Regions from separate parts of the Rhodococcus sp. ABRD24 genome, predicted to be linked through region 1. Evidence: riboswitches for the same ligand, from Rfam matches in the RefSeq annotation. Region 1 holds a riboswitch; the other holds the start of a gene.
The links. Region 1 has a riboswitch for cobalamin ahead of ERC79_RS04035 (ABC transporter substrate-binding protein). Riboswitches for the same ligand answer to the same signal wherever they lie in the genome.
Positions count from the first base shown of each region.

Region 2: another riboswitch for cobalamin. It lies ahead of metE (5-methyltetrahydropteroyltriglutamate--homocysteine S-methyltransferase); the one in region 1 lies ahead of ERC79_RS04035 (ABC transporter substrate-binding protein).

Region 1 covers NZ_CP035319.1:910,208-925,990, forward strand. Annotated here, with positions in the region: gene ERC79_RS03995 (MoaD/ThiS family protein) at 144-413, opposite strand; gene moaA (GTP 3',8-cyclase MoaA) at 406-1,479, opposite strand; gene glp (gephyrin-like molybdotransferase Glp) at 1,541-2,761, shown strand; gene moaCB (bifunctional molybdenum cofactor biosynthesis protein MoaC/MoaB) at 2,773-3,765, shown strand; gene ERC79_RS04015 (molybdenum cofactor biosynthesis protein MoaE) at 3,758-4,171, shown strand; gene ERC79_RS04020 (DEAD/DEAH box helicase) at 4,535-5,887, shown strand; gene bluB (5,6-dimethylbenzimidazole synthase) at 5,902-6,531, opposite strand; gene ERC79_RS04030 (GTP-binding protein) at 6,578-7,636, opposite strand; cobalamin riboswitch at 7,716-7,907, shown strand; gene ERC79_RS04035 (ABC transporter substrate-binding protein) at 8,187-9,389, shown strand; gene ERC79_RS04040 (iron ABC transporter permease) at 9,491-10,513, shown strand; gene ERC79_RS04045 (ATP-binding cassette domain-containing protein) at 10,510-12,309, shown strand; gene ERC79_RS04050 (hypothetical protein) at 12,306-12,869, shown strand; gene ERC79_RS04055 (hypothetical protein) at 12,998-13,384, opposite strand; gene ERC79_RS04060 (ArsI/CadI family heavy metal resistance metalloenzyme) at 13,549-14,019, opposite strand; gene ERC79_RS04065 (Rv2640c family ArsR-like transcriptional regulator) at 14,115-14,474, shown strand; gene ERC79_RS04070 (hypothetical protein) at 14,593-14,937, shown strand; gene ERC79_RS04075 (DUF4352 domain-containing protein) at 15,362-15,783, opposite strand, start outside.
Region 2 covers NZ_CP035319.1:569,006-584,788, reverse strand. Annotated here, with positions in the region: gene ERC79_RS02485 (short-chain fatty acyl-CoA regulator family protein) at 1-807, opposite strand, end outside; gene prpD (2-methylcitrate dehydratase PrpD) at 1,044-2,546, shown strand; gene prpB (methylisocitrate lyase) at 2,548-3,510, shown strand; gene ERC79_RS02470 (bifunctional 2-methylcitrate synthase/citrate synthase) at 3,507-4,628, shown strand; gene metE (5-methyltetrahydropteroyltriglutamate--homocysteine S-methyltransferase) at 5,386-7,647, opposite strand; cobalamin riboswitch at 7,786-7,994, opposite strand; gene ERC79_RS02460 (hypothetical protein) at 8,069-8,296, opposite strand; gene ERC79_RS02455 (cobalamin biosynthesis protein) at 8,319-9,359, shown strand; gene ERC79_RS02450 (SURF1 family protein) at 9,362-10,309, opposite strand; gene ERC79_RS02445 (low molecular weight protein-tyrosine-phosphatase) at 10,339-10,794, opposite strand; gene ERC79_RS02440 (HAD hydrolase-like protein) at 10,802-11,446, opposite strand; gene cobC (Rv2231c family pyridoxal phosphate-dependent protein CobC) at 11,608-12,675, shown strand; gene ERC79_RS02430 (Nif3-like dinuclear metal center hexameric protein) at 12,684-13,817, shown strand; gene ERC79_RS02425 (C4-type zinc ribbon domain-containing protein) at 13,966-14,703, shown strand; gene ERC79_RS02420 (bifunctional RNase H/acid phosphatase) at 14,700-15,783, shown strand, end outside.

The DNA.
Region 1 (15,783 bases):
CGAGAACGTAGTGGCGTCCGCAGGCGCAGTGGTGCACGCCGTCGGTGCGGCGCTCGGCCAGAATCGCGACCGGGTCGCTGGGGAGCCTCGGCTCATCGAACTGGACGTCCAGCGGGCATCATCCGCCTGGTGACCCCTGCCGATCAGCCGCCCGCGAACGGCGGCAGCACGTCCACCTGCCCCGTCGCCGGACGAGTGAGATCCCTAGTGAGATCGGAATCGACGAGGAACGCCGCGACGTCGAGAATCCGCGCCATTCGATCGCCGTAGCGGTCGATCAGCACAGCCTTGAGCGCGCCCAGATCCGCATCCGGTCGCAGCAACAGTGACTCCTCGGTACAGCCGGCGGCGTCCGCCGCGGCCGCGAAGTACCGCACCTGAACACCCACGGACGACACAGCCGCTTCATCCACCGATCGCTCCCATACTGCGTTGTGGGGGAATGAATCCCGCCGCGTTGATGCCGTGCCCGGCCCACTTGCCCCACATCGCCGCGCGCCACAGCAACGCGAGGTCCTCGTCCGTGGCACCGGATCGCAGCGCATCGCGCAGATCGACCTCCTGGTCACTGAACAGGCATGACCGGACCGTGCCCTCCGCGGTGAGCCGGGTGCGGTCGCAGTCCTCGCAGAACGGGCGGGTCACCGAGCCGATGATCCCGACGGTGGCCGGACCCCCGTTCACCAGCCATTCCTCTGCCGGGGAGGACGGATCCTCGCGGCCGATCTCCTCGAGCGCGAACCGGGCCCCGAGCACGTTCAGCAGGGCCTGCGCGCCGACCATGTTCTCCCTGGCCCACTCGTGGTCGGCATCCAGCGGCATCTGCTCGATGAACCGCAACGCACATCCCGCCGCGAGACACCATTCGAGCAACTCTGCTGCACCACTGAGGGTTTCGGACATCAATACGGCATTGATCTTCATCGGGGCGAGTCCGGCCTGCTGCGCGGCGCGGATCCCGGTGAGCACGGAGGGCAACCGATCTCGGCGGGTGAGCTCCGCGAAGTGTGCACGGTCGACGGTGTCCAGCGAGACGTTCACCCGGGTGAGTCCAGCGCGTGCCAGCGCGTCGGCACGATGCTCGAGGCCGACCGCGTTGGTGGTCATCGCCAGGGGGATCCCGGGCACTCGCTCGGCACAGCCGGCGACTATGTCCTCGAGGTCGCGGCGCATCAACGGCTCGCCGCCGGTGAACCGCACCTCCCGCACCCCGAGACGATGCACGGCGACGCCCACCAGCCGGACGATCTCGTCGGTGGTGAGCAACTGTGTCCGAGGGACTGCGGGCAGGCCTTCCGCCGGCATGCAGTACGTGCAGCGCAGCGAGCACTTCTCGGTGATCGACACGCGCAGGTCCCGTGCGACCCGGCCGAAGCTGTCGACCAGCTCGGGGACGTCGGGCCGCCCGGCCACGTCGGGAGCGGTCCGCACAGCAGGAATGCCGACGTCCACCACCGTCCCCGTTCGTACCACCGTCATGCGATCAGTATGCCGCCGCCGAGACTCCCGAGTGCGATGGAGATGCCTAGGATTGGCTGTCATGGCACCGCGGGAGCACAGGCACGGCATCGGATCGCGCGCGCGATCCGTCGCGGAGCACGCCGCCGAGGTGGCGGAGCTCCTCACCCCCCTCCTGACGCGACCATCCGAATCGGTCCGCATCGAGGACGCGCTGGGTCGCGCGCTCTCCCACGACATCGCCTCGCCGGTGGATCTGCCGATGTTCCGCAACTCGCAGATGGACGGATTCGCCGTCGACGCCGCAGCCATCGCCGTAGCTCCGACGACCCTGCCGATCCTGGGCACCATCGCCGCCGGTCCGGCGTGCCCGGATGCCCACGTGCCCGGCACCGCGATGCGCATCATGACCGGTGCCGTGATTCCTGAGGGCGCCGATGCGATTGTCCCGGTGGAGGACACGGAGATCACCGACGGCAAGGTCACCGTCCTGCGCTCGCGCGCCGCCGGCGAGTACGTCCGGGACCGCGGCAGCGACGTGCGCACCGGCACCCTGCTGCTGCCGGCCGGAGCTGTTCTCGCGCCCCGACATCTCGGGGTGCTCGCGGCGGTGGGCTTGACGTCGGTGGCCGTACACACTCGTCCGCGCGTGTCCGTCATCACCACCGGCGCGGAACTGGCGGACGCCGGAACCATCCTGGCCCCCGGGCAGATCTACGACTCCAACGGCGCGGCGCTTGCGGCGAGCCTGCGGGCCGAGGGCGTCGAGGTCGCGACGGTGGACCGCAGCACCGACGAGCCTGAAGTCTTCCGCGCGGCCCTGCGTCGGGCGGTGGCCCGCGCCGAGCTGGTCATCACCTCCGGTGGGGTGTCGATGGGCGACTTCGAGGTGGTCCGGGATGTCCTCGGTGAGGCCGGCGCGTGGTTCGGCCCGGTGGCGATGCAGCCCGGCGGACCACAGGGCACGGCCGTGGTCGACGGCGTCCCCGTGCTCACGTTCCCGGGTAACCCGGTGAGCACGATGGTCTCGTTCGAGGTGTTCCTGCGTCCGCTGCTGCGACGCGCGACGGGCGTGCCTCCCGTCCCGATCGAGGAAGCCGAACTCGCGCACCCCGTGACGTCGGTAGCCGGCAAGCGGCAGTTCCTGCGTGGCCGCCGCACCGCCGACAGCGTCGAGGTGGTCTCCGGGCCCGGGTCCCACCTGGTGGCGGCATTCGCATGGGCCGATGTGTTGATCGATGTTCCCGCCGAGGCGACGGTCCTCGACGCGGGTGAGCGAGTGAAGGTGTGGCCCCTGTCGTGAGCGAGCAGAACATAGGTGAATTGACCCATCTGGACGGCGCGGGCCGGGCCCGGATGGTGGATGTGAGCGCAAAGTCGGACACGACGCGAATCGCGGTCGCCGCCGGCGAACTGGTGACCACCCCCGAGGTGATCGCACTCGTCCGCACCGACGACCTACCCAAGGCCGACGTCCTCGCCACCGCCCGCATCGCCGGAATCTCGGGCGCCAAGAAGACCTCCGAGCTGATCCCGCTGTGCCATCAGTTGGCGTTGTCGTCGGTGAAGGTGGAGTTCGGCTTCACCGACACCTCCATCACCATCGAGGCCACCGCGAAAACCAAGGGCCCCACGGGCGTCGAGATGGAGGCCCTCACCGCGGTCGCGGTGGCCGGGCTGACGCTGCACGACATGGTCAAGGCCGTCGACCCCGCCGCCACCCTCGACCGGGTACGTCTGCTCACCAAGGAGGGCGGCAAGCGCGGCCACTGGCGGCGCGACGAGCCTACGGTTCACCCGCCGGATCCCGCCACCACCTCCGGCATCCGGCCCGGGTCCGCCACGGTCCTGGTCGCATCCACCGGCGGGGCACGCGGCACGCGGCCCGACACCACCGGACCGCAGATCGCCGACTGGCTCGGCGGCCGCGGATTCAGCGTCCGCGGACCGTTGGTCTACGCGGATGCCGACATCGCGGCCGGCCTGGCCGACGCCCTCTCCGACGGCCCTTCCCTCGTGATCAGCACCGGTGGCACCGGCGCCTCCCCCACCGATGCCACTCCGGAGGCGACGCGCGCCGTCCTCGACCGCGAACTGCCCGGCATCGCCGAAGAGATGCGCCGTCGAGGCACCGAGGTGACCCCGCACGCGGCGCTCAGCCGCGGGGTCGCGGGTCTGTCCGGCCGCACCCTCGTGGTCAACCTGCCCGGCTCACCGGGCGGGGTGAAGGATGGGCTGGCGGTTCTGGGACCACTCCTCGATCATCTGCTGGCACAGGTTGCCGGCGGCGGTGCGCACGATGAGTGAACTACTCGCCCGGATCTCCGCCGAACTGCTCGATCCCGCGGTCGTCGACGCGGCCGTCGCCGGGCCTGAACACGGTGCTGTGGTGGTTTTCACAGGCGTGGTCCGCGATCACGACGGCGGACGTTCCGTTTCCGCCCTCGAGTACCAGGCACACCCCGACGCCGAACGATTCCTGCGGCGCTGCTGCGAGCGCGTGTCTGCGCGTAGCGGGCTACCGGTCGCCGCGGTACATCGCGTGGGCCAGTTGACCATCGGCGATCTGGCGCTGGTTGCGGCGGTCGCCGCCCCGCACCGCGCCGAGGCGTTCGCCGCATGCGCCGAGCTGGTGGAGTGCATCAAGGCCGAGGTACCGATCTGGAAGCGCCAACAGTTCGCGAGCGGCATCTCCGAATGGGTCGGTCTGTAGTCGCCCGAAGCCGACCTGGAAACCTTGACCCGGTATGGTGGAAGCACTGGAGGTCCGCTTGCGAGACATCCAGCGTCGTAGAACGCTTTCACTTCGCGCCGGATCCGAGCCTCGCGCTCGGTGCCCTGAACGGGCATCCACGCCCGTCGGCGAGTGCACCAGCACAGGCAATTCTTGCGGCGATCGATCTTGCCTACCGGCAATGTCGCCATCTTGTGCAGGCCGTGCACCGGGAAGCTCCCGGCCGTTCGGGTGTGCACGAATGCCCGAAAGGCACCGACAACCTTGTCCACCAGCGCTACATCCCCGTCCGGCGAGTCCGCCCCCGTGTCCTTCGCCTCCCTCGGAGTTCCCGGTCCGATCGTGACCGCTCTGTCGGCAGGCGGCATCACCACCGCGTTCCCGATTCAGGTCGACACCCTTCCCGACACCCTGGCCGGACGCGACGTCCTCGGCCGAGGTAAGACAGGCAGCGGCAAGACCCTCGCGTTCTCGATCCCGTTGGCCGCACGGCTCGCCGGCGGCAAGCGCCGTCCGGGTAAGCCCCGCGGCCTCGTACTCGCCCCCACCCGCGAGCTGGCCACGCAGATCACCGCGGCCCTCGAGCCGCTCGCGAACGCCCACGATCTGCGCGTCACCACGATCTTCGGCGGCGTGTCCCAGCACCGTCAGGTCAGTGCGCTCAAGGGCGGCGTCGACATCGTCGTCGCGTGCCCCGGCCGCCTCGAGGACCTGATGAAGCAGGGCTTCGTCTCGCTCGACGGCATCGAGATGACAATTCTCGACGAGGCCGACCACATGGCCGACCTCGGCTTCCTGCCCGGAGTCACCCGCATCCTCAACGCGACCCCACAGAGCGGCCAGCGTCTGCTGTTCTCGGCGACGCTGGACAACGGCGTCGACAAGCTGGTCAAGCGTTTCCTCCACAACGAGGTGCTGCACTCCGTCGACGAGGCCAACTCCCCCGTTGCCGCGATGACCCACCACGTCTTCGACGTCAACGGTGTGGAAGCCAAGAAGAACCTCGTCCAGAAGCTGGCGTCCGGTCAGGGCCGGCGCATCCTGTTCATGCGGACCAAGCACCAGGCCCGCAAGCTGGCCCGGCAGCTCACCGAGGCCGGGATCCCGTCCGTCGATCTGCACGGCAACTTGTCCCAGGCTGCGCGTGACCGCAACCTGGCTGCATTCTCCGAGGGCTCCGCGCGGGTCCTCGTCGCCACCGACGTCGCTGCCCGCGGCGTCCACGTCGATGACGTCGAACTCGTTGTCCACGTCGATCCGCCGGCCGAGCACAAGGCATACCTGCACCGCTCGGGGCGCACCGCGCGCGCCGGCAGCGCCGGTGATGTCGTCACCATCGTGCTGCCGGAACAGCGCAAGGACCTGCAGGTGCTGATGCGCAAGGCCGCGATCAAGGTCACCCCGGTCCAGGTGACCGCGGAGTCCGAGCATGTGACCCGTCTGGTCGGCGAGCCCGCGGCCCACGTGCCGCCCGCCCCCAAGTCCGAGAAGCCCGCCGGCGGAGACGGCCGACGCCAGGGCGGAGCCCGTCCGGCCCGCGGCGGCTCCGGGCAGGGTGGCCGAGGCGCCGGACAGGGTGGCCGCGGTCCGCGGTCCGAGGCTGTCGGCGGCGGACGGCGACGCGCCGGTTCGGGCGCCGCCGCCGGTTCCGGCTCAGGCGCACCGCGCAGCGGCGGAAGCCGACGCCGCGGCTGACCCGGCTACCGCCTTCAGTAGCGTTCCCAGTGGATCGCGTCGGCCAGATCCCGGCGCGTCCGCCAACCGAAGCGCTCGAGGTCCGGGACCTCCTGGAACTGCTCGACCTTCCCGACGCACAGCCACGCGATGGGACGCACCGGTGCCGGGATATCGAGCAGTTCGGTGAGGAAGTCCTCCTCGTAGAAGGACACCCAACCGACACCGATGTTCTCGGCGGCCGCGGCCAGCCAGAGGTTCTGGATGGCCAGCACCGCCGAGAACAGCCCGGTGTCGTCGATGGTGTGCCGGCCGAGGATGTTGTCACCGCCGCGGGACGGGTCATACGTGACGACGATTCCCGTGCCGCTCTCCCGGATTCCCTCGATCTTGATGGGGTCGAACGTCTTCCGGCGATCCTCGGGCAGAGAAGCGGCGAACGCCCGCCGGCGGCCCGCGACGTGCTCGGCAAAGGCCTCGAGGGTGTCGGGGCGACGCACCACGACGAAATCCCAGGGCTGGGTGTTGCCGACGCTCGGTGCCGCGTGGGCCGCGCCCAGGACGCGCTGCAGCGTCTCGTCGGGGATCAGGTCACCGCTGAACTCGGCACGGACATCGCGGCGTCGACGGATAGCTTCGTACACGGAAACAAGAGACTCGGTCACGACTCCACGGTAGCCGGAGCCCTCCCATCCGAACTCGCCATCCGGATCACACGGACGCGGTGTACCTGTGCACACCCATCATCGTGTCGGCGCCGAGGCCCTCGGCCTCGGATTCCACGCACGAGTCGAGCAGCGCATCGACCGAGTCCGGGTCCAGGTCGGTGCCGATGACGACGAGCTCGGTGCGCCGTCCCTCCCCTGGCTCCCAGCGCTGCGGATGGAAGCTGACGTGGTCCCCGACGACCTGCAGCAAATACTTCTGCTGGTAGCCGGGAACCCCGAAGTACACGTATCCCTTGATCCGGTACAAGCCGGCTGGCTGATTCTCGAGGAACCGGATGAGTCGGCGAGGATGCATCGGCAACGCCGATGCGAAAGTCACACTCTCGTACATCGAATGGATGTGCCGGTCCCCACACTCTCCGTGATCGTGGTCGTGTTCCTCGGCGAGGAGATCGTCGAACGTCAACTGCTCACCCGGCCGGGGCTCGCGGCGCGGCGTCCGATCGAACAGCAACCCCGGATCCACCCGCCCGTGCACGGTCGAGACAACCGCGGCCCGGGGATTGATCCGGCACACCTCACTGAGCAAGGTGTCGTGGGCCTCCTCGTCGATCCGGTCGGTCTTGTTGAGGACGACCAGATCCGCAAGCGCGATGTGTTGGTCGAGTTCCGGATGTCGCGCCCGACTGCTCGGGTACTCGGCGCCGTCGACGACCATGACCAGTCCGCCGTAGGTGATGTACTCGTTCTCGCTGCCGAGAATCAGACGAATCATGTTGCGCGGCTCAGCCAATCCACTGGCCTCGACGACGATGACGTCGATCTCCGACTTGCGATGCGCCAGCCGGTTCAGCATCGCGTCCATGTCGCTCACGTCCACCGCGCAGCAGAGGCAGCCGTTGCTCAGCGCCATCATCGAATCGACCTGTCCGGCAACCATCATCGAATCGACATTGACCGAGCCGAAGTCGTTGACGATCACGCCGATGCGAGTGCCGCCGTTGTTGCGCAGTAGGTGATTGAGCAGGCTGGTCTTCCCCGAGCCCAGGAATCCGGCGACCAGAACGACAGGAATCCGCCGAGGACTCTGCTTCTTCGCCACGCCTTGATCCTCCGCGCCACCGACACCACCGACCGGCAGCCCATCGTACTCGCTTCCCGCCGTCAGGATTTCGCAGGATTTCGCATGGGCAGCCTCGCGTGCAAGAATGCCCCAGTCAGGTGATGACGAAAGAGGAAGCCGGTGCGAAGCCGGCGCGGTCCCGCCACTGTATTCGGGGAGCGACCCTCCACACGCCACGGTCAACGACCGGAAGGCGGAGGGAAGTGCCGATCCGAGAGCCAGGAGACTCCCGTCATCGCAACCTCCTATTCGGGGCGGATTTCCCTGAGAGAGGTGGCTAGTCCACCATGCTGAACCTCGCGTTGTCTTACCGTCCTCGCCCCACGTCGCCCGGTGGTGACCGCTCCGGCGGCGACCCTCTCCACTGTCGAGCCTGACGCCCGATTCCGCGCTGAAGCGTCATCGCCCTTCGTCAGGCCAACCTCGTTCGTCAGATTTCAGTCCGCGAAGTCGGCCTGGTTCGCGTCGCTCGCGTACCTGAGAACGAGTTGAGCCGAAGCCAACCATCCCGCTCATCTGTGGAGAACCCATGTCCCAACGGTCCACGACCACCGCACTTTCCGTAGTCACCGCCGTGAGCCTGCTGCTCGCAGGCTGCTCCTCGACATCCGAGAGGGCGTCCGGCACCACGCTGGACGCCCGCGGCTGCATCACCGACTTCGACGCGAACACCGACTACTTCCCCGACAAGTCGACCCTGTCGGATGCAAAGAACTTCAGCATCGACTACCACGGCAGCTACCAGGTCCTCACGGTGAACCAGCCGTTCCCCGGGGCCTCCCCCGAGTCGTACGTGCTGGTCAAGTGCGGCGCCCCCGAACCGGAACTGTCCGGCGGACTCGCCACCGCACCGAAGATCACGACGCCGATCACGAGCCTGTACTCGGGGTCGACCACCCATCTGCCGCTCATCACCGAACTCGGTCAACTCGACATCCTGACGGGAGTCGCGAATGCCGGCAACGTCAACGGCGAAGACATTCGCGCGCGGATCGCAGAGGGCAAGATCACCGAGTACGCATCCGGAAAGACCGTCAACGTCGAGAAGGTCGTCACGGCGGATCCGGACGTGCTGATGACTCAGGGCACGGACGATCCGTCCTATGTGAAGCTGCGCTCCGCCGGCATCCCGGTGGTGGCCAACGCGGAATACCTCGAGTCCACCGCCCTCGGCCGCGCCGAGTGGGTCAAGATGATGGCCGCCCTCACCGGTACCGAAGCAGAGGCAGCGGCGCTCTTCACGACGATCCGCAGCGACTACGAGAAGGTTGCCGCCACCGCGGCCGGAGTTGCGAAGCAGCCGGTCCTGCCGGGAACCATGTACCAGGGCACCTGGTACATGCCGGCGGGTGGCAGCTACGTCGGCCAGCTGCTGCGGGACGCGGGGGCCAGCTACCCGTGGGAGGGTGACCCGTCCACCGGCAGCCTCCAACTGAACTTCGAGACGGTGTACACGCAGGGTGGCACCGCCCCCACCTGGATCGTGATGAGCGACTGGGCGAGCACGGCCGACGCGACCGACGAGGATCAGCGCTACGGACAGCTGACCGCGGTCAAAGACGGGCAGGTGTGGTCCGGCACCAAGGATGTGGGCCCCGACGGTGGAAACAACTTCTACCAGCTCGGTGTCCTGCGCCCCGACCTCGTCCTCGGCGACCTCGTTGCGATCGTGCACCCCGAACTCTCCCCCGACCACGAGTTCGCGTTCTACCGGCCGGTACCCCGGGCATGACGACACTCCTGACCCGCCCTCCGGCCCCGCATACCGGGGCGGCGGGCGGGCGGGACGCCACTGCCCGGCCCAGAGCCTTCTCCCGTAGAGCAGCTGTCGCGATGGCCTGCCTCATCGCGGCCACCGCGGCACTGTTCCTGCTGGCGCTGGTCCTCGGACCGGTCCGCGTCCCGCTTGCCGACACGATCCGCGTCGTCCTCGGTGCCGAACCCTCGGACCCACGCTGGCAGGTGGTGGTGCACGAACTACGACTGCCACGCGCGCTGACTGCGGTCATCGCCGGTGCAGCCCTCGGCATAGCGGGACTGCAGATGCAGACCCTGTTCCGCAACGCGCTCGCCGACCCCTACGTGCTCGGCGCGAGCTCAGGCGCGAGCCTCGGTGTGGCGCTGGTCGTCATCACGGCCGGCACCGCGGGATCCGCATCCTTCACGGCCGGACTCGCCGGAATGGGACGGGCCGGCGTCGTGCTGGCCGCCGCGAGCGGCGCGGCCCTGGTGCTGCTGCTGGTCCTGCTCCTCTCGCGCTGGGTCCGCTCTTCCGTGACGTTGCTCCTGGTCGGCGTGATGGTCGGATCCGCTACCACCGCGGTCGTCAGCGTCCTGCTGGTGTACGCCGATCCGGTACGCGCGCAACTGTTCCTGCTGTGGGGGCTGGGCAGCTTCGCCTCGACGACGTGGTCCGACCTGGCGCTGATGGCACCGATCGTGATCGCCGCCGCAGCGGCGGCCCTGGCCACCGTGCGCCCTCTCAACGCACTGCTTCTCGGAGAGGGCTACGCCCGAACCATGGGCATCGATGTCCGTCGTGCACGGCTGATCACACTGCTGGCAGCCTCGTTGCTCGCCGGCGTCACCACCGCGTTCTGCGGACCGATCGGATTCCTCGGACTCGCGGTCCCGCACCTGGCACGCCTGGCCATCGGTACCTCGGACCATCGGGCACTGATGCCCACGGTGATGTTGATGGGTTCCGCGGTGGCACTCGCCTGCGGCATCGTCAGCCAGGTCCCGAACAGCGACCGAGTACTTCCACTCAACGCGGTGACCGCGATGATCGGCGCCCCCATCGTGATCACCGTGCTCATCCGGGCTCGACGCGGAATCGATGGAGCCTCCCTGTGAACCCCGACACCACGAACTCGTCCGCACCGGCGGAGTCCACCGGCGACGTCGCCCTACGGCTGTCCGGAACCACCACCGGTTACTCGACGCGGCGGACCTTTCGCCCATCTGTCGCCCGGGCCGTCACCTCCGGGCTCTGTGCCACCGCACGGCAGGGTGAACTGACCGTACTGCTCGGCCCCAACGGCAGCGGCAAGTCCACACTGTTGCGCACGATCTGCGGGTTGCAGCCGGCGCTCGGTGGCCAGATCACGCTGGGCGGCAGGAACATCCGCGACATGGCGGCCGACGAGATCGCCCGGGCGATCGCCGTGGTGCTCACGGAACGGGTCGAGCCCGGAATGCTGTCCGGCCGCGAACTCGCCGGGCTCGGCCGTACCCCACACCTCGGGCTCGGCGGCAGGATGAGTCATCACGATCACGAGGTGGTGTCCTGGGCTCTGGACGCGGTGGGCGCGAACCACCTCGCGGACCGTCCGGCCGCCGAGATGTCCGACGGCGAACGACAGCGGATCCTCAGCGCCCGCGCCCTCGCGCAGGAGCCGACGCTACTCGTTCTCGACGAACCGACCGCGTTCCTGGACGTCCCGTCCCGGGTCGCGCTGGTCGAACTGATGCGCCGGGCGGCCCGCGAGCACGACCTGGCCGTGGTGATGTCGACGCACGACCTCGAACTGGCGCTGCGGGTCGCCGACCATGTGTGGCTGCTCGACCGTGCCGGCCGACTCGACACCGGGACCCCTGAACAGCTCGCACTCGACGGCCGCATCGGCGAGGTATTCGATTCGCAGGCAATGCGATTCGATGCCGGTACCGGAGTATTCGTGCTCGATTCGACGCGCGGCGAGCAACAACGCGGGGTCAGGGTGTCGGGTACCGACCCCGCCGCGTCCGCAGTAACCCGCCTGCTCAGCCGAGAAGGATTCGCCGTAGCCGCAGCCGGGGAGGATGCGCATTTGTCCATCGAGGCCGATTCCGGAACCCGGGTGGTGATCCGGGCCGACGGGCAGACCCGAAGGCTCTCCGGACTCGACTCCCTCCCCGACGTACTGCGTGCACTTCCTGAATCGGCGCTGCGCGTAGTGGAACCCACCGAGATCGTCGGCACACTGGCCGAGATCGCAGCCGTCAGTCCATATCTCGCGACGACCACCGGCGAGCCCGGACCGGGACACTGGCGGCCGGTCCGCACCCTGTACGAGAACGCGGGCGTACTGGCCGAAGCCGTGGCCGACGTGCGGGCCCGGATAGGCCCCACCGAGTCTCGGGTCGCCGCATCCACTCTGTTCTTCGGATATGCCGCACGGCTGTGGAAGTCGGCGCTCGGCGGCGTGATCCTGACCGGCCGGTTGCCCGATCTCGATCCCGACGACCTGGAATGGATCTGCGAAGAAGGGAGAATCAGCCTGAACCTGCGAAACCCGCAGGGATGGAAGGGCGGTGACCTGACCGAACTGGCGAGGGAGATGGTTCTCGACCGCCACCTCGCACCAATGATCGATGCAATCCGGAACGCTGAACCGATGTCTGCTCGACTCCTGTGGGGCAACGTCGCGTCCGCGCTGATCGGCGCGGCCCGCGTCATCGACGATGGATCCAGCGCCGACACCACCCACCGCGCGCAACTTGCCACCGAAGCCATCCTCCGCGATCCCCGGCTGACCGGCGCACTCGAACCCGAGCACACCGGCTACCGCCGCCGTAGCTGCTGCTTGTTCTATCGCACCCCGGGCGCCGGGTACTGCGGAGACTGCGTGCTCACCCGCCCCACCCACGACGAAGAGGTAACCGCATGACTGCCACAGAGCCGATCGAGATCACGACCGAGAGCGGGCGCCGCGAACAGCGTTGGCCGTTCCCGACCGACGAGAAGTCGTTGCTCAGCCTTGTACACATCCTGTTCGAGGAGCACTGGGACGACATCTGGTTCGGCAACTTCGCCGAGGGGGCCGCGTGGGAGGTGGCCGCCCCCAATGCTCCCGAACGGATCTCGATGTTCGACGGTTACGTCACCGTCGACTTCGGCCGTTGGCACTTCCACCTGTGCATCGGTCAGCACGAGGCCAGCGGCCCCGATCTCGGACGGATTCGCCGCTGCTCACGCGCGGAGATGTACCGGACGCTGGACACAGACGGAGCTCCGAGTTCGTGGGGCTTGCGTCTGTTCAACGGCCGCGACGACCAGCTGATGACCGCGATGCTGCCGAACCCGTTCCTGACCAACCGGCAGAAGCTCCGGGACGAACCGGACTGGTCGCAGCTCGAGCTGTGGGACCGTCTGCGCGAGGAGTTCCTGGGCATCGGGCCGGACACCGCGGATCGCCAGGGGAAGGGATTCGGCCAGCGCGCAGAGTAGACCGCCGCCGCAATCAACGAAGGGCCGTACCGGATTCCGGTGCGGCCTTTCGTTGAGGTTGCCCCGACGGAGAATTGCGGCCGACCGGAGTCCGGCTCGCCCGTGTCGATCGCGTCGCCGATGCGCGCCTACCGCCCGTCGGGCTCCGGCTCCCCGGGCCTGCGAGCCAACTCGTGCAGCATCGCGTCGGACGACTTCCAGTGACCCGCCCGCCGGAACTCGTCGAGAGCCGCGTCGAATGCGTCGGCGAGCCACTCGTGCCGAGCCTCGGAGAGGAGCTCGTCACCGACCTCGCGCTGACCGACGAAGCGGACCCGCCAGACCTCGCCCGCATCCGGATCTGCACTCAACCCACTCTCGGAGTTGGTTGCCAACGCATAGACACCGAACGCGAAATCGACCCGGATTGCGTACTCGCCGTCGGCGTTGACCACGTTGACCGGGCGGTGCGTCGCGGCGGCGAGGGCAACCAACGCGTCGGCATACTGCTCGGAATGTTCCTGCCTGCGGGGCACGTCGTGCTCTCCTCTTCACTGGAGGCCGATGCATCGGCTGTGGCGGCGGCTCATACGGACCGGACCCCCTTTCGAGGTCCTGGAAGTCTCGTTTCGCCGTATCGATCCTATTTCACGATCGGTCGAATCGATACCGCCCGACGACGCGCAGGCGCTCGCACCGGTCAGCAGCAGGAGGTACCGGCCGCGCGATCTTCGGCCGAACCGCAGCAAACTCCGTCCTGCGACTCGTCGCCGGAGTCGTCATGCCGCGGACCCGACCCGAAGGTCTCGGAGTCGGCGAGCACGGTGTAGATCTCCCATTTCTCCCCCGCCGGACCGGTCACCCACACCTTGTCCTGAGTGGCGAAGCAACAGGTGGTGCCGATCTCCTCATCGGTGAACAGTCCCTCGCCGGTGAGCCGGGCGATTTCCTCGTGCACCTCGGCGCTGGATCCGACCTCGACGCCCAGGTGGTTGACCGTCCCGCCGTTGCCGGGATTCTCGAGCAGGACCAGCTTCAGCGGCGGGTCCACAATGGCAAAGTTGGCGTACCCCGGCTTCAGCTTGGCCGGTTCGGTTCCGAAGAGCTTGGAGTAGAACGTGACGGCTGCATCCAGATCGTCGACGTTGAGAGCGAGTTGCGCGCGGGACATGACGAACCTCCGACTGATGTGACATATATCGAATTACCTCCCCATAGCCTCGCACTATTTCGATATATGTCAAGTAGGTGTGTCATGATCTGAGCATGCCCAAGACACTCCCGGCGATCGACGTGAGCGCGCCGATCTGCTGCGCGCCGGTGTCCGCCGCGCCGATGAGCGACGATGCCGCTCTCGAAGTTGCGCTCCGCCTGAAGGCACTGGCCGACCCGGTTCGCATCAAACTCATGTCCATCCTGCTCACTGCAGGCGACGGCGAGGTCTGCACATGCGACCTGGCCGTCGCCGTCGGCCTGGCCGAGTCGACCGTCAGCCACCACCTCGGGCAACTCAAGAAGGCCGGCATGGTCGAGCCGACCCGACGAGGCATGAACGTCTATTACCAGCCGCGCGCGGACGCCCTGGACGCCCTTCGGCTCGTCCTCGATCCCAACTGCTGCCGGTAGGCCGATTCTGCCGGATGGCACAACATGCCACGAATGTGCAAGCGGCCCAACAAATTAGACCTAAGTCCAAGAATATGTACTCTCATTGAACGGACGCTCACTCGGATACGATGCCCGAATGATCACTATCCGAGGAAAGCAGAGGATCCTGACGACACTTCGAGACAACGTGACCGTGACAAGCGGCGCCGTACTCGATCTCGAGGGAATGGTCACGGGACAGGTGACGGTCAACCGCGGCGGCGTTGCGAACATCCGCGGCATGGTCGCCGGCGTTCGCGTGCTCGCAGGCGGGGAAGCAATCGTCCACGGCATGTGCAACGGGCCGGCCAGCAACTCGGGCGGGCGACTCGAAATTCTCGGACTGGTGACCGGCCCGGTTCTCGGCGACGACTTCGGCACTGTGATCGCACCCGGAGCGCGGGTCGGTTCGACGAGATCAACGTCATCTTCACAGACATGAGAACCGGTTTCTGCGACAGCGTGTCAGCACGACCGACCCAACCGGTCGCCCCCCAACGAAAAATGAACCAGCCTCTACAGCCTCGACGCCGGCAATCAACTAATGCGCTACGGAACGGCAATATCCGCCCAGTTCAGCGCCGGAGGGACTTGGGCTCCTCGGCACCAAGTTCGGGTGTGACTGTCCACCCGGGGATTTCGCCGTGGCGACGAACTCCGAGGACAACTGCGCCCCGGACAGTTTCGTCCGGGGCGCAGTTGCTGCGTCATGGTGAGGTCGATGTGCAACGGCCGACCGAGCCTGCGACACGCCCGGAACTCCCCATCCGATGTGCACGCCCTCATCCGAGGTAGTCCCGATCATTGTCGGCGACGCACCCGCGACCCCAGCCCGAAGCAGGCAGCTGTGCGGATGTGGCGGGGGGCTAGAGAGTGTTGACCCAGGCGATTCGGTCCGAGGACAGAGAGAAGGTGTCGTTGAACAGCACGACGTAGGTCCCCGGGGCCGAACCCTGGCGTGCGTCGAAGCAGACGCTGCCCGAGGCTTGCCCACCGGGAGCTAGTTGTCCGGAGTTCAGCAGTTCCTTGTCCGGGGCGAAAGTTGCGTCACGGATTGCGCCATTCGGATCCTGCATCTTCCAATCCAGGTAGCCGTTGAAGTCGTTCTGCTTGTCGCCGACGTTTTTGATCGTGACGTTGCTACACAAGTTGTTTCCGATCACGCTGCTCGCCTGCTCGAGCGGCGTCACCGTGTAGGCAAGGTTGTCGCGCGTGATGGTGTCACCGGCTAGCGCGGAGGTGTCCTTGTTGAGCTTGCCCGGGAAGTCCGGGCCACCGTTGGCGGACC
Region 2 (15,783 bases), 340 kb from region 1:
CGCCAGGCCGATCTTCGCCAGCTCGCGGGCGTTCTCACTGAGCGTGGTCGCCGCGTCCACCTGCTGTTCGATGATTGCCGACTGGGTGAGAAAGGCCAGCTGCGTGGCGATCTGGAAGGCACGCTGTCCCGGTGACAGATGCCTCGACAGAGTGAGGATGCGGTCGTTCGGGTCGTACACGCGCTTGGGGCCGGGTAGGTCGGGCGGATCGGTGCGCAGGCGGACGACGATGTCGTGTTCGGACTCGAGCAGTGCCGTCAGCTGCGTGTCGAGCGATCCGATGCGTAGACCGCTCTCGACGAACAGTCGCTCTGCGGCGTCGTCGAGTTCGGCGATGTGATTGTGTTTGTCGTAGAAGAAGTCTCGGACCTCTTCGAACGGCATCGGGATCGACGGATCGGTCGCTCCATCGGCTGGGCCGGCGAGGTGTGCGCTGTACTGCTCGAGCTGTTCCGTCGCAGCGACGAGCCGGCGGTGCACGTTGACGAGGGTGTTGCCGATCTCCGGCATCCGGGCGACGAACTCTTCGATGAGGGTTGGACTCGGTGCGGCGACACCGACGGCGGTGAGGACGTCGTGGAGATCGGCCGCGAGACGGGCGTCCTCCTCGGCGGCGAAGAACTGCGCGTCGAGGTTGAAGGTTGTGTTGAGTTTGAGCAGGACGGGCACTGTCAACGGGCGCTGATCGTTTTCGAGCTGGTTCATGTAGCTCGCGGACAGATCGAGGACCCGCGCCAACTCGAGCTGGGTGAGTCCGCGTTCCTCGCGCAATCGTCGCAGTCGGGGGCCACCGTAGATCTTCTGCATCTTCGCATCCCTTCGGCTCGTACTCCCGCGCTGTGCACTGTTCACTCAAACACGATCATCAAGATTCGCACCATTTGCAAATATGCCCGATTCACACCGCAAAACTACGCATATTCAGTAGCTTCTCGAGCCTCTGGGACGTGCATATGCTGCAACTATCGACACGTCGTGCGCCTTGGGCTCACGGGCGCAAACTCAGCAGCCGACTCGGCAGCACCACCGAAGGACACACCAAGTTGAAGACGTACTCCGTTCGCACCCGCCGCTCCGCCGACCAGTTCCCCAAGAGCGAGCATCTCGCGTGGAAGGTCGCCGAGGTCGCCACCGATCCGGTGGAGGTACCTGCCGACGCGGCGGAGATGATCGTCAACCGGATCATCGACAACGCGGCCGTTGCGGCGGCCTCGGTGACCCGTCGCCCGGTCGCGAACGCCCGCACCCAGGCGCTGGCTCATCCGTACAGCCCGGGTTCGACGGTCTTCGGCGTGGGTGGCGGCTACTCGCCCGAGTGGGCGGCGTGGGCCAACGGCGTCGCGGTGCGTGAGCTCGACTTCCATGACACGTTCCTGGCCGCCGAGTACTCGCATCCGGGCGACAACATTCCGTCGATCCTCGCGGTCGCCCAGCACACCGGCCGCGGTGGCGCCGATCTGATCCGGGGCCTGGCCACCGGCTACGAGGTTCAGGTGGATCTGGTGCGTGCAATCTGCCTGCACGAGCACAAGATCGACCACGTCGCTCACCTCGGCCCGTCCGCTGCCGCCGGCATCGGCACGCTCCTGGACCTCGACACAGAGACGGTCTACCAGGCGATCGGTCAGGCGCTGCACACCACCACCGCGACGCGTCAGTCCCGCAAGGGCGAGATTTCGAGCTGGAAGGCCTACGCACCGGCGTTCGCAGGCAAGATGGCAGTCGAGGCTGTGGACCGCGCGATGCGCGGGGAGGGTGCACCGTCCCCGATCTGGGAGGGCGAGGACGGTGTGATCGCGTGGCTGCTCGGCGGACCCGACGCGGAATACGCTGTGTCACTGCCGACTCCAGGAGAAGCGAAGCGCGCGATCCTTGACACCTACACCAAGGAGCATTCGGCCGAGTACCAGAGCCAGGCGCCGATCGACCTGGCCCGCCGAATGCGCGAGCGGATCGGTGACTTGGACCAGATCGCGTCGATCGTCCTGCACACCAGCCACCACACCCACGTCGTGATCGGCACCGGCTCGAACGATCCGCAGAAGTTCGATCCGAACGCCAGCCGCGAGACCCTAGACCACTCGGTGATGTACATCTTCGCCGTTGCGCTGCAGGACGGTACGTGGCACCACGAGCGCTCGTACGCTCCGGAGCGCGCGCAGCGCCCGGACACCATCGAGCTGTGGAAGAAGATCTCCACCGCCGAGGATCCCGAGTGGACGCGCCGTTACCACTCGACCGACCCGGACGAGAAGGCGTTCGGTGCCCGCGCCGAGGTCACGCTGCGCAGCGGCGAGGTCATCGTCGACGAACTCGCGATCGCCGACGCACACCCGCTCGGCGCCCGGCCCTTCGCCCGCGAACAGTACATCGCGAAGTTTCGCGCGCTCGCCGAGGGTGTAATCGAGCCGGCCGAGCAGGACCGGTTCCTCGAAGCCGCACAACGCACCCCGGAACTGAAGGCCGGCGAGCTGAACCAGCTCACGTTCTCCGTCTCCGACGACGTCCTCGCGCGCTCGCCCGAGTCGCCGAAGGGACTGTTCTGACATGACCGGTCTCATCGCCGCCAGCACCTCGGCCGCCGACAAGCGTGTCGCGTTCCGTGCCGGCCTCACCTCCGGGAAGATCCAGCGCCTGCCCGGCGCGATCAACCCGTTGACCGCCAAGCTGATCCAGGCGATCGGGTTCGAGGGCGTGTACATCTCGGGCGGCGCGTTCTCCGCCGGGCTCGGCCTGCCCGACATCGGACTGACCACGCTCACCGAGGTAGTCGCGCACAGCCGCCAGATCGCCGGTGTCACCGACCTGCCCGTCCTCATCGACGCCGACACAGGTTTCGGTGAGCCAATGTCGGCAGCACGCACCGTCCTCGCCGCCGAGGACGCCGGCATCGCCGGCCTGCACCTCGAAGACCAGGTCAACCCGAAGCGCTGCGGCCACCTCGACGGCAAGGCGATCGTGCCCACCGACGAGATGGTCCGTCGCCTGCGCGCCGCCGTCACGGCCCGACGTGACCCGAACTTCGTGATCTGCGCCCGCACCGACGCCGCCGGCATCGGTGACATGGCCGCCTCCGGCCGCGGTGACATGGCCGCCTCCGGCAAGGTGGGCATCGACGCCGCGATCGAGCGAGCCAAGGCCTACGCGGACGCCGGCGCCGACCTGATCTTCACCGAGGCCCTGCACACTGAGGCAGACTTCGCGAAGTTCCGTGCCGCCGTGGATATCCCGCTGCTCGCGAACATGACCGAGTTCGGTAAGTCCCAGCTGATCCCCGCGCAGACCCTCGAGGACATCGGCTACAACGCGGTGATCTACCCGGTCACCACCCTGCGGCTGGCGATGGGCGCCATCGAACGCGGCCTGCGCGAGATCCACGCGACCGGCACGCAGGAGGGGCAGCTCGACCAGATGCAGACCCGCTCACGGCTGTACGAACTGCTCGAGTACGAGCGCTACAACGAATTCGATTCCGGAGTCTTCAATTTCACGCTCGGAGGGAACCAATGACGAATGCAGTCCCGACGATCTACAAAGGCCTGGCCGGTGTTGTCGTCGACACCACCGCGATCTCCAAGGTTGTACCCGAGACGAACTCGCTGACCTACCGTGGCTACGCGGTCCAGGACCTGGCGGCCAACTGCAGCTTCGAGCAGGTCGCGTACCTCCTGTGGAACGGTGAGCTGCCCACCGATGCCCAGCTCGAGCTGTTCTGCCAGCGCGAGCGTGCCAGTCGGCGTGCCGACCGTTCGCTGCTCTCGCTGGTGGCGAAGCTGCCGGACAACTGCCACCCGATGGATGTGGTCCGCACCGCGATCAGCTTCCTCGGGGCCGAGGACCCGGAAGAGTGGGACAACTCCCCGAAGGCCAATCGAGAGAAGGCGCTTCGCATGATGGCGGTGCTGCCGACCATCGTCGCGGCCGATCATCGCCGTCGCCGCGGGCTCGATCCGATCGCCCCGCACAGCCATCTCGGATTCGCCGAGAACTTCCTGGGCATGTGCTTCGGCGAGATCCCGGATCGGGAGATCGTCAGGGCGTTCGAGGTATCGCTGATCCTGTACGCGGAGCACAGCTTCAACGCGTCGACCTTCGCCGCTCGCGTGGTCACCTCGACGCTGTCGGACATCTACAGCGCCGTCACCGCGGCGATCGGCACCCTCAAGGGTCCGCTGCACGGCGGCGCCAACGAGGCGGTCATGCACGACATGCTCGAGATCGGCGAACCCGAGCGCGCCGAGGTTTGGATGAAGGACAAGTTGGCCCGCAAGGACAAGGTCATGGGCTTCGGTCACCGCGTGTACAAGAACGGCGACTCGCGTGTCCCGACGATGCGGAAGGCGTTCTTCGACGTCGCCGCACAGACCGGCGGCGATAAGTGGGTCCGGATCTACGAGATCCTCGAGCGGACCATGAACGAGGCCACCGGCATCAAGCCCAATCTCGACTTTCCCACCGGGCCCGCGTACTACCTGATGGGCTTCGACGTCGAGGTCTTCACCCCCATCTTCGTGATGAGCCGCATCACCGGATGGACCGCGCACATCATCGAACAGGGCGAATCCAATGCCTTGATCCGACCGCTCAGTGAGTACACCGGCGTGCCGCAACGCTCGGTGGTGGCCTGAGCCCACGATCAGCGCCCCGGGGCCTGGTCATTGGCATCACCGGCTCCTGCACCCCGGGGCGCCCCCTTTTCTGAATCTCCCGGACCTCCTGAATCTCCCGGACCCGCGCTGAAGTCTCGGTGCGGGTCGCAGTGTTGCCTTGGCGCCGTGGGCGCGGAGCGCGGCAGGTCGAACGCAACGATCTCCTGGTGGTCATCAAGTGACCCGGTCGACGCGTATGACGAGTTGAATCGACGCAGAGGCAACAGGAACGTCTGAACCAATCGGCGAGAACACGCCGAGTGAGATGTGCCGATCTTCGCGAATGGTACTCGACCAAGGCCAAGACAGCTCCGGCCAGTGAACGTGCCGAACAGGTTTGCGCAGTTCTCGAATGCGCGCGAATGAAGCCTCAAAACTACTCTTAAACAATGCATTTCGTCTTGCCTGCAATATGGGTAGCGTCTACGAAAGACGCACGCCACGCTTGTGCATTCCCAACTCGTTGAGGACACCATGACAACGATCGCGATGTCGACCGAACCTCATACCGCGACCAGCAACCTGATCGTCGAGAAGGTGGACACGGTTACCACAGTCACCTTCGATCGACCCGAGAAGCTCAATGCCCTGACACCTGAGATGTACGCTGGCATCCTTACAGAAGGAACGAGCACAATGGTCGGGCAGTTGAGTCGGCGAGGAACGACCAAAGCGGTGCCGAAGCTCGCAGGGCTGTGGCCCCGCACCAGATCGGTGCGGTGCCACAGCCTTCGGATCAGAGGTCCGCGCGAACCCGCTTCGCGGCGTCCACCATGTTGCGCAGCGACGCCTCGACCTCGGTGCGACCGCGGGTCTTGAGACCACAGTCGGGATTGACCCACAAGCGCTCAGCGGGGACGGCTTTCAGCGCTTCATGCAGCGACGTGACGATCTCCTCGACGTTCGGAACGCGGGGAGAATGGATGTCGTAGACACCCGGACCGACACCCAGATCGAACCCGACGGCGTTGAGATCGTCGAGCACCTCCATGTGTGAGCGTGCCGCCTCGATCGAGGTCACATCCGCATCGAGGTTCGCGATCGCATCGATCACCTCACCGAACTCCGAATAGCACAGATGGGTGTGGATCTGCGTCGAGTCCGCGACACCGGATGTCGAGAGTCGGAACGATCCGACAGCCCAGTCCAGGTAGGCAGGCTGCTCCGCAGCGCGCAGCGGGAGCAGCTCACGCAGTGCGGGCTCGTCGACCTGCACGATACGGATACCGGCGCCCTGCAGATCGACGGTCTCGTCGCGGATGGCCAGGGCAACCTGATTCGCGGACTCGGCCAGGGGCTGATCGTCACGCACGAACGACCACGCCAGGATCGTCACCGGGCCGGTGAGCATGCCCTTGACCGGGCGGTTCGTCAGCGATTGTGCGTAGGTGATCCAGTCGACGGTCATGGCGGCGGGCCGGCGGACGTCGCCGTAGAGGATCGGTGGTCGCACGCAGCGGCTGCCGTAGGACTGCACCCAGCCGTTGCTGGTGGCGAAGAACCCGTCCAGCTGCTCGGCGAAGTATTGGACCATGTCGTTCCGTTCGGGCTCACCGTGCACCAGGACGTCGATCCCCAGCTCTTCCTGCAGGGCCACGACGTCGGCGATCTCGGCGCGCATGCGATCGAGGTATTCCGCCTCAGTGATCTCGCCCTTACGCAGGGCCGCGCGCGCGACGCGGATCTCCGTCGTCTGCGGATACGAGCCGATCGTCGTGGTCGGCAGCAACGGCAGGTCCAGCCCGGTCTGGGCCCTACGACGCTGATCGGCCGGTGACCGGCCCGGATCGGAAGCCAGGATCGACTCGAGGCGGTCGCGGACGGTGCCGTCGTGCAGGCGCGGATCGGTGGCCCGCGTCGATCGTGCCGCTCGATCGGCCGCGAGGCAGCCTTCCACCGTTTCCCGGCCCTGTGTCAGTGCGGTGGCGAGGGTCACCACCTCCTGGACCTTTTCCGACCCGAAAGCCAGCCACGACCGCAGAGCGGCGTCGAGGTTCTTCTCCGCATCGAGCGTGTAGGGCACATGCAGGAGCGAGCACGAAGTCGACACTGCCAGCGACCCAGTGCTCCCGACGAGGGTGCCCAGGGTGGTCAAAGCCTGGTCGAGGTTGGTGCGCCAGATGTTTCGGCCGTCGACGACACCGGCAACAAGGTGCTTGCGGGCCAGTTCGGGGATTGCGGCAGGAGCATCGGCTCTGGCAACGAAGTCGACGGCAAGTCCCTCGACATCGGTCGCCGCGAGTGCGGGCAGGGCCTCGCCGAGGATGCCGAAGTACGAGGCCACCAGGATGGCAGGACGTCGCGGAACGGCGGCGAGATGGTCGTAAACCTGCTTGGCGACGGCGATCTCGCCGGCGGTTCGGTCTGCGACCAGTGCTGGTTCGTCGATCTGCACCCACTCCGCTCCACCGCTCTGGAGCTGCCCGAGAAGTTCGGCGTAGAGCGGCAAGAGCTCGTCTATCCGATCGAGCAGCGGCGCATCGGAGCCGACTGCCTTCGACAGCAGCAAGAATGTGACCGGGCCGATGATCACGGGCCGCGCAGGCACGCCGAGTTCGAGTGCCTCACCGAGTTCGGAGATCACCTTCGATGCATCGAGGGAAAACGATGTCGACGGGGTGATCTCCGGAACCAGGTAGTGGTAGTTGGTGTCGAACCACTTCGTCATCTCCAGCGGCGTCACGCTGACGGTTCCGCGAGCTGCGGCGAAGTACCGATCGAGACCGTTGGTGATGGTCGCGACTCGCTCCGGGAGGGCGCCGAGCATCACGGCGGTGTCGAGCATCTGGTCGTAGTACGAGAACGTGTTGATCGGGATCGAATCCAGGCCGGCGTCGCGGAGCTCGGTCCACGTCTGTCGGCGCAGGGCCGCACCGACCTCGGCCAGCGCATCGGCGTCGGTACGGCCGGCCCAGTAGGCCTCGACGGCCTTCTTGAGTTCGCGGTTGGGACCGATACGAGGTGAGCCCAGTACGGTCGCGGTGAAAGGGGTAGTCACGGTATGTCTCCAGTTACCTACGCAGGATGGACCACCACCGGCAGAACGAGTACACCCCTCGAAGCCCCGAAGACGCGTATGGCTTTGACACGAGCGGGTCTACACGCCCATTCCCCGAGGCGGCGGACCGTCGGGCACGGCGCACCCGACGCAGCAGGCAGGTCTTCGGACTCGTGGGCGCCCTGTGCTGACACCGGATCTACTGGCCGTCGCTTCCCAGGCTCGAGGCCCAGTGCTGATGACGGCGGTCGTTCCCACTCACCGCTGCGGGACAGTCCCGGACTCCCACCGGGTTCCCTCTTCGCATGCTCAGTCCAAGGACAAGGACATGCTTTGACACCGACACCGGTCTTCGGGGCTCCTCACGACCAATGCAGGCGAACCAACTGCACCCGACATACTATCGGTTTGCACAGGCGCCTTACACAGGTGCGCTGACCTGTTCTGCTTGTTCGTCATTGCTTGGCCTCGAGTGATCGCGTCGGTGCAGTGACCGGGACGACTCGGCGAGGAGTTTGCCGAGTAGGCGGTAGATCGACGAGAACCCGATGTCCGTCCACTGCCGTATGCCGCGCGCGTCGATGACCTTCTCCAGGTCGAAACCGTGCCGCGGCTGTTCGGCCAGCAGACCCGTGGGTTGCCGAGGCATCAGGGTTGATAGGAATACCATCGTGCTTCGCAAATCCCGTTGGGTTGTTCCCGTCCGCCGTTCGCGCCCCACCGCGCGTGCTGCCGGTCTACTGCTCGGCTACGCCGCCGACCGCCTGTTCGCTGACCCGAAGAGATGGCATCCGGTGGCCGGATTCGGTTTGGCTGCAATGAGATTGGAACAGAGGACCTACGCCGACAGTCGACTGTCCGGTGCGGCGCACGTCGTGGTCCTGGTAGGCGCGACAGCGGCGGGCGGAGCGATCGCTCAGCGCCTCGGTGCGCGCTGCGGCTGGGCCGGGGAGGCCGCGGTGACCGCCGCGGCGACGTGGACCGTGCTGGGAGGCACGTCGTTGGCGGGTGCCGGACGCACCATGGCCCGGCACCTGGAGGCCGACGACATGGCGGCTGCCCGCGCGCTGCTGCCGTCGCTGTGCGGTCGTGATCCGAGCGTTCTCGACGCGGACGGCATCGCTCGCGCCACCTTGGAATCGGTCGCCGAGAACACCTCCGATGCGGCCGTGGGCGCGCTCTTCTGGGGTGCGGTGGCGGGCGTGCCCGGTTTGCTCGCGTATCGCGCATCGAACACGCTCGACGCGATGATCGGCTACCGCTCGGCCAAGTACAACCGGTTCGGGTGGGCGGCCGCCCGCTGGGACGACCTGGTGAACTTCGTCCCGGCCCGTCTCACCGGTGTGCTCACTGTCGCGGCGGCACCGACCGCGGGTGGGTCCGCGAGCGGGGCCGTATCGGCGTGGTGGCGCGATGCGTCGAATCATCCGAGCCCCAACGCGGGGGTGGCGGAAGCATCCACCGCCGGCGCTCTGGGCATTCAGCTCGGCGGGCGAACCGAGTACGCGCACGGCATCGAGATGCGCCCGACGCTCGGCTCGGGACCGGCTCCCGACGTCGCCGATCTCGAGCGCGCCGCCCGTTTGTCGTCGATCGTCCAGGCGGGCGCGGCCGTCACTGCGGCAGTCCTGGCTCTGGCCGTCGGCCGTCGCCGCCGATACCCGCGAGGGGTCGGCGGCTTCGCGCGTTGGTGCGGAGGGCTGCTTCCGTGAGGTCAGCGCTGCTTGCCGTACCGGTCGGCCATCTTGGCCTCCGACGCCGTCAGCGGCGCCGCGGGAGCAGGATCCTTCTTGCGCAGTCCGCGGCGGCGAGCCGGCAACTCGAACTCGTCGACGGGACTGTCGGTGGTGACCGTCGGCTCCGGCGCTACAGGGACAATCGTCGCGGTGGCCGGTTCCGGGGCGGGAAGTTCGGATGCGGACTGCTTCGCCTTGCGCCGCTCGCGCAGCTCTGCGCGGACGAAATACGCCAAGCCGAGCGGTGCCATGATGCCGAACGCCAGCCACTGCAGCCCGTAGGACAGATAGGGCCCGGCGTCGAGTTGCGGCAGCGGGATGGTGCCGAGGCCGCCCGGCTGGGCGTCGTCGAGCTGTAGGTAGCCGTTGATCAGGTCGGTGCCGATGAACTGCCCGATCTGGCCCGAGTCGATGAAGTAGACCTGTCTGGTTCCGGATTCGCTGATCGGCTCCTTGCCGGGAACCGTGACCTCCGACATCCGGATGCGGCCCTCCACCGTGACCTCTCCGGCTGGGGGCGCCGGAATCGGTGGTGGCCGGGTGCCCTCGAGCGGGCGCACGAAACCGCGATTGACGAGCAGGGTTTCGCCGCCGGTGAGGCGCATCGGCGTGAGCACCTCGTATGCCGGGGCCTCCTGTACCGACCGGAGCCTGACCAGCAGATCGCTGTCGGGTACGTAGGTGCCGGTCGCGAGGACCTTGCGCCACTCGTCGTCCTCGGCCGGACCGGTACCACCGATCAGTGTGTCGATCGACACCGCGTCGGCATTGATGGACTGCTCGAGCAGGCCGTTGCGCTCCTCGGTCTTGGTGTTCTTGCCGAGCTGCCACGGCGCCAGGACGGTGAAACACATGAAGGCGAAACCGGCCACCACGGCTGCCAATGCCAGCCAGCCGGGTCGCAGCAGAAACTTGAGCCTTCGCACGTCTCCCACGGTACTGGCTCGCGCAGCCGTCAGTTCTGCCGCACCCAGTCCAACAGCCCGGGTACGGCGGCCTCGATCTGGTCCCGGACCAGTTCGAAGTCGGCGATATCGCCGTAATAGGGGTCGGGGACCGAGTCGCCGTCCGCGTCGGGGTCGAAGCTGCGCAGCAGCCGGCGCCGGTCGGTCGGGACACCACGGTGTGCCAGGAGCCGGTCGTGCCCGCGATCCAGCGCGACGACGAGGTCGGCGGACAGATGGTCGTCGCCGACGTGCTGAGCTCGATGCCCGGTGGGGTAGCCGGCTGCTTCGAGGACCACGTCGGTGCGCCGATCGGCACCGTCACCGACGTGGTAGTCGTGGGTGCCCGCACTGCTGACCCGGACCCGGCCGTCCAATCCCGCGCGGCGCACGTGTTCGGCGAAGATCCGCTCCGCCATCGGCGAGCGACAGATGTTGCCGGTGCACACGAACGTGACGTGAATCATGGTCATCTCACGCACCCCCGACCAGGATCTGCTCGAGATGCGAGACGGTGGGCGCCGACCACTGCGCGCCCCGCGCCTCCTCGGGGGTGCCGTAGCCCCACTCGACGAACACGGTGGGGATTCCCCAGTGCGCGGCCCCGTGGACGTCGTGTTCCCGGTCGCCGATCATGACGACGCCGGACGTCCCGCCCGGCGCGGCGGGCAGGCCCAACCCGCCGAGGACATGCTCGATGACGTCGGCCTTCGCCCGTCGACGGCCGTCGCTGCTCGCGCCGCCGATCACCTCGAAGTACCCGGCGAGGCCGAAGTGCTCGAGGATCCGGACCGCGAACTTCTCGGTCTTCGAGGTCGCCACCGCCAGCCGTGCTCCGGTGCCACGGGCGGAAGTGAGCATCGACTCGATGCCCTCGTAGACCGCGTTCTCGGACCAGCCGATCGCGTCGTAGCGCTCGAAGTAGGCCGTCAGCGCGGCCGCGGTAGCCTCGTCGCCGAGTCCCATCCCGCGCATCGAATCCATCAGCGGCGGGCCGATCACCGTCGCCAGCATCTCCGGGGTGGGTTCGGGGCCGCGGACCGCAGCGAGGGCGTGTCGGAAACCGTTGTGAATGCCGGGTGCGGAGTCGGTGAGGGTGCCGTCGAGGTCGAACAGCATGACCGGCGCGACGGGGGCCGATGTGTGGCCGGGAGAGGAGAGTGTCACGGCACCATTGTGCTGTCACGGCCGTTGTGCTGTCACCGCGGACAGACGGTGCTGTCACCGCGGACAGACGCCCGGGCAGGTGCGCCATCTGACGCGCCGTAGGCTCGGCGGCTATGGAATTCGGTTCGGGATCGGCAGGGTCGTCGGAGGAGACCCTCGCTCGTCTGCGGCACCACGGCGACGCCGAGGCCGGTCCGGGACTGCTCGACTTCGCGGTCAACGTACAGGGTGACGGACCGCCGGAGTGGTTGCGGCGCAGGCTTGCCGGTGTGCTCGAACGTCTCGGCACCTATCCGGCCGTCGCCGCGGACGTGCGGGCACGCGAACAGGTTGCGGCCCGGCACGGGCGCGCACCCGAGGAGGTGCTGCCGCTGGCCGGTGGTGCCGAGGGATTTGCGATGCTCCCGCGTCTCGACATCCGAGAGGCCGCGCTGATCCACCCGTCGTTCACGGAGCCGGAACTGGCGTTGCGCGAGGCGGGTGTCCCGGTGAGGCACGTGATCCTCGATGAGCCGTACCGGCTGGATCCGGCGTCGGTGCCGGACTCCGCGGACCTCGTGGTGCTCGGCAATCCGACCAATCCCACCTCGGTGCTGCATCCGGCGTCGGACGTTCTCGCGCTGCGGCGTCCGGGCCGGATCCTGGTGGTCGACGAGGCGTTCATGGATGCGGTGCCGGGGGAGACGCAGTCGGTGGCCGCGCATTCTCTGCCGGATGTCCTGGTCCTGCGGAGCCTGACGAAGACGTGGGCACTGGCCGGGCTGCGGTGCGGCTACGTGCTCGGTCACCCCGACGTACTGGCGCGGTTGCAGCACGGGCGCGCACATTGGCCGGTCGGCAGCCTGCAGCTCGAGGCGATCACCGCGTGCAGTGAACCGGACGCGGTCGCCGAGGCCGGTGTGATCGCCGAGCGGATCGCCGCCGACCGGGCTGTCATGGCTGGATTGCTGTGCGACGCGGGCGTGGATGTCCACTTGCCCGCCTCCGCGCCGTTCCTGCTCTTGCGACTGTCCGACGGTGAGCGGATGCGCACTCACCTGAGGGCGCGGGGGATCGCGGTGCGACGCTGCGACACCTTCCCGGGCCTGGGTCCGGACTTTCTGCGTGTCGCGGTGCGCCCGCGCCCGCACACCGAACAGCTGATCGCCGCCATGAAGGACCTGATGAGGGAGATGCCGTGACGAGAATCCTGACGACGCCGACCCTGGCCGACGTGATCTCGGCCCTCGAGACCGCCTATCCGCCGGCCCTCGCAGAGTCGTGGGACTCGGTCGGACTCGTCGCCGGCGACCCGGCCGACGAGGTACGCAAGGTGGTCGTCGCGGTGGACGCAACGGCCGCGGTCGTCGACGATGCGCTGGCGTCGGGCGCGCAGTTGCTGCTGGTACACCATCCGCTGTTGCTGCGCGGCGTCGACACCGTCGGCGCCCACACCCCCAAGGGCGCATTGCTGCACCGGCTGATCCGTGGCGGCTGCGCGCTGTACAGCGCGCACACCAATGCCGACCGCGCCGATCCGGGTGTCTCCGACGCGCTTGCGGGTGCGCTGGGCCTTCTGGGCACACGTCCGCTGATTCCCATCCCCGACATGGTGACCGACAAGTGGGTCGTGATGGTGCCGACCACCGACACCGCGCGGGTGCGTGACGCGCTGTTCGCGGCAGGGGCAGGCGAGCTCGGCGACTACCGCGAGTGCAGTTGGACGGTGACCGGGGACGGCCAGTTCCGGCCAGTGCCCGGCGCGAATCCGACCCTGGGCACCGTCGGCGAGGTCGAGTCGGTTGCCGAGGACCGCGTCGAGATGATCGCACCGCGTAGGGCTCGCGCCGCAGTGCTGTCGGCGCTGCGGGTGGCACACCCGTACGAGGAGCCGGCATTCGACGTCTTCGAGACCGCGGACTTCCCGGGACGCCGGGGATTGGGTCGTATCGGCGAGCTGCCGCAGCCACAAACGCTGCGTGAGTTCACTGCACGGGTTGCGTCGGTGCTGCCCCGCACCGAGTGGGGCGTGCGAGCGGCCGGTGACCCGGACCGGGAGATCCGCACCGTCGCGGTGTGCGGAGGATCGGGCGATTCACTGCTGGACACCGTGTCCTCGCTCGGCGCCGATGCCTACGTGACCGCGGACCTGCGTCACCATCCTGCGGACGAGCATCTGCGCACGGGCGGTCCGGCGCTGGTCGATGTCGCGCACTGGGCCAGCGAGCAGCCGTGGTGCGCGCAGGCCAAGGACGTGCTCGACGCGCGGTTCTCCGATGTGGACGGCTGGGACGTGCGGGTGACCGAGCTGCGGACGGATCCGTGGACCGTCGCCTGTCACTGATGCGGGTCGCGTCGCCTGTCACTGAAGTGGGGGACCGATGTGGTCGGCGCACGGTGTTCTCGGAGGTACGGTTGACACCTGATCTCGGCCCGGCCGAGCATGAACTCGAAGTACGCCGCATACAAGAACACAGCAGGAGCTCCCACGCGTGAATGTCGATCCCTCAGTGCAGTCCAAGCTTCTCCAGCTCGCCGGCGTGGACACCGAGCTGGCCCGGCTAGCGCACCGTCGCTCGACACTGCCGGAACAGCGGGAGGTGGAGCGGCTCGAGGCTGAGCGTCTCGCCCGCAAAGATGCGGCCGTCTCCGTCGAAATCGTCCTCGACGACCTGGACCGAGACATCAAGAAGCTCGAGGGCGAGGTGGACGCCGTCCGCCAGCGTGAGGCCCGCGACCGGAAGCTGCTCGAGGGCGGCACGGTGGGGGCCAAGCAGCTCTCCGAGTTGCAGCACGAGCTGAGCAGCCTCGAACGCCGCCAGAGCGTACTCGAGGACGAGTTGCTCGAGGTGATGGAGCGCCGCGAGGCCTCACAGGCCGACCATGACCACGCCGGTGCGCAGCTGACCCAGATCGAAGACGAGTTGATCGACGCCGAGCGCCGCCGCGACGACGCCGTCGCCGACCTCGCGACCGCGCAGCAGCGTTGTGACGTCGATCGGTCCGCGCTCGTGGAGCAGCTCCCGGACGAGCTGCTCGCGATCTACGAGAAGCAGCGCGAACAGCGCGGTGTCGGTGCGGCGCTGTTGCAGTCCCGACGATGCGGTGCCTGCCGAATCGAAATCGACCGTGGCGAGATCGCCCGGATCGCCGCCACCGCGGCCGAGGTTGTCGTCCGCTGTCCCGAGTGTGGCGCAATCATGGTGCGTACCAAGGAGTCCGGTCTGTGAGTTCCGACCGGGTCGTCGTCGAGACTGACGGCGGATCGAGGGGCAACCCGGGCCCGGCTGGGTACGGCGCGGTGGTGTTCGACGCCGCCGGGCGCAGCGTGCTCGCCGAGCGACGTGAGTTCCTCGGTGTCACTACCAACAACGTCGCCGAGTACCGAGGTCTGATCGCCGGGCTGACCGCGGCCCGTGATCTCGGAGCCCGCGAGGTGGATGTCCGGATGGACTCCAAGCTGATCGTCGAGCAGATGTCGGGACGGTGGAAGGTCAAGCATCCCGACATGATTCCGCTCGCACGGCAGGCGCGGGAGCTGGCCGGAACATTCGCGCGGGTCACCTACTCCTGGATTCCACGGGCAGAGAACTCGCACGCCGACCGGCTGGCCAACGAGGCGATGGACGGCGAGGATCCGATCACCTCTGGCTTTGTCGCCGACGCGGGTATAGACGCGGGTGCAGCGGAGGCATCGGCACGGGCCACTGCCGAGGCGCCGGGGTGGACCGGCGCCCTTGGCGCCCCCTCCCGGATGCTGTTGTTGCGGCACGGGCAGACCGAACTGTCCGTCGAGCGGCGCTACTCCGGTCGTGGGAACCCACCGCTGACGGAGCATGGCCGCGCGCAAGCACGGGCTGCGGCCGAGCGGATTGCCGAGAAGGGCGCCGTCGCCGCCGTGGTGTCGTCGCCGCTCGGCCGCGCGCTGGAGACCGCGGACGTCGCGGCCCGAGCGCTGGGGCTGCCGGTCACCATCCACGAGGGACTCATCGAGACGGACTTCGGCAAGTGGGAGGGACTGACCTTCGGCGAGGCCGCCCAGCGGGATCCAGAGCTGCACGGACGGTGGCTGTCGGACACCTCGGCACGCCCCCCGGAAGGGGAGAGCTTCGATGAGGTCCGCACTCGAATCGAACGCGTCCGGGACGAGCTGACCACGTCGTACGCGGGATCGAACATACTCGTCGTCACCCACGTCACGCCGATCAAGACGCTGCTGCAACTGGCGCTCGATGCGGGACCGTCACTGCTCTACCGGCTGCACCTGGACCTCGCATCGCTGAGCATCGCCGAGTTCTACCCGGACGGCG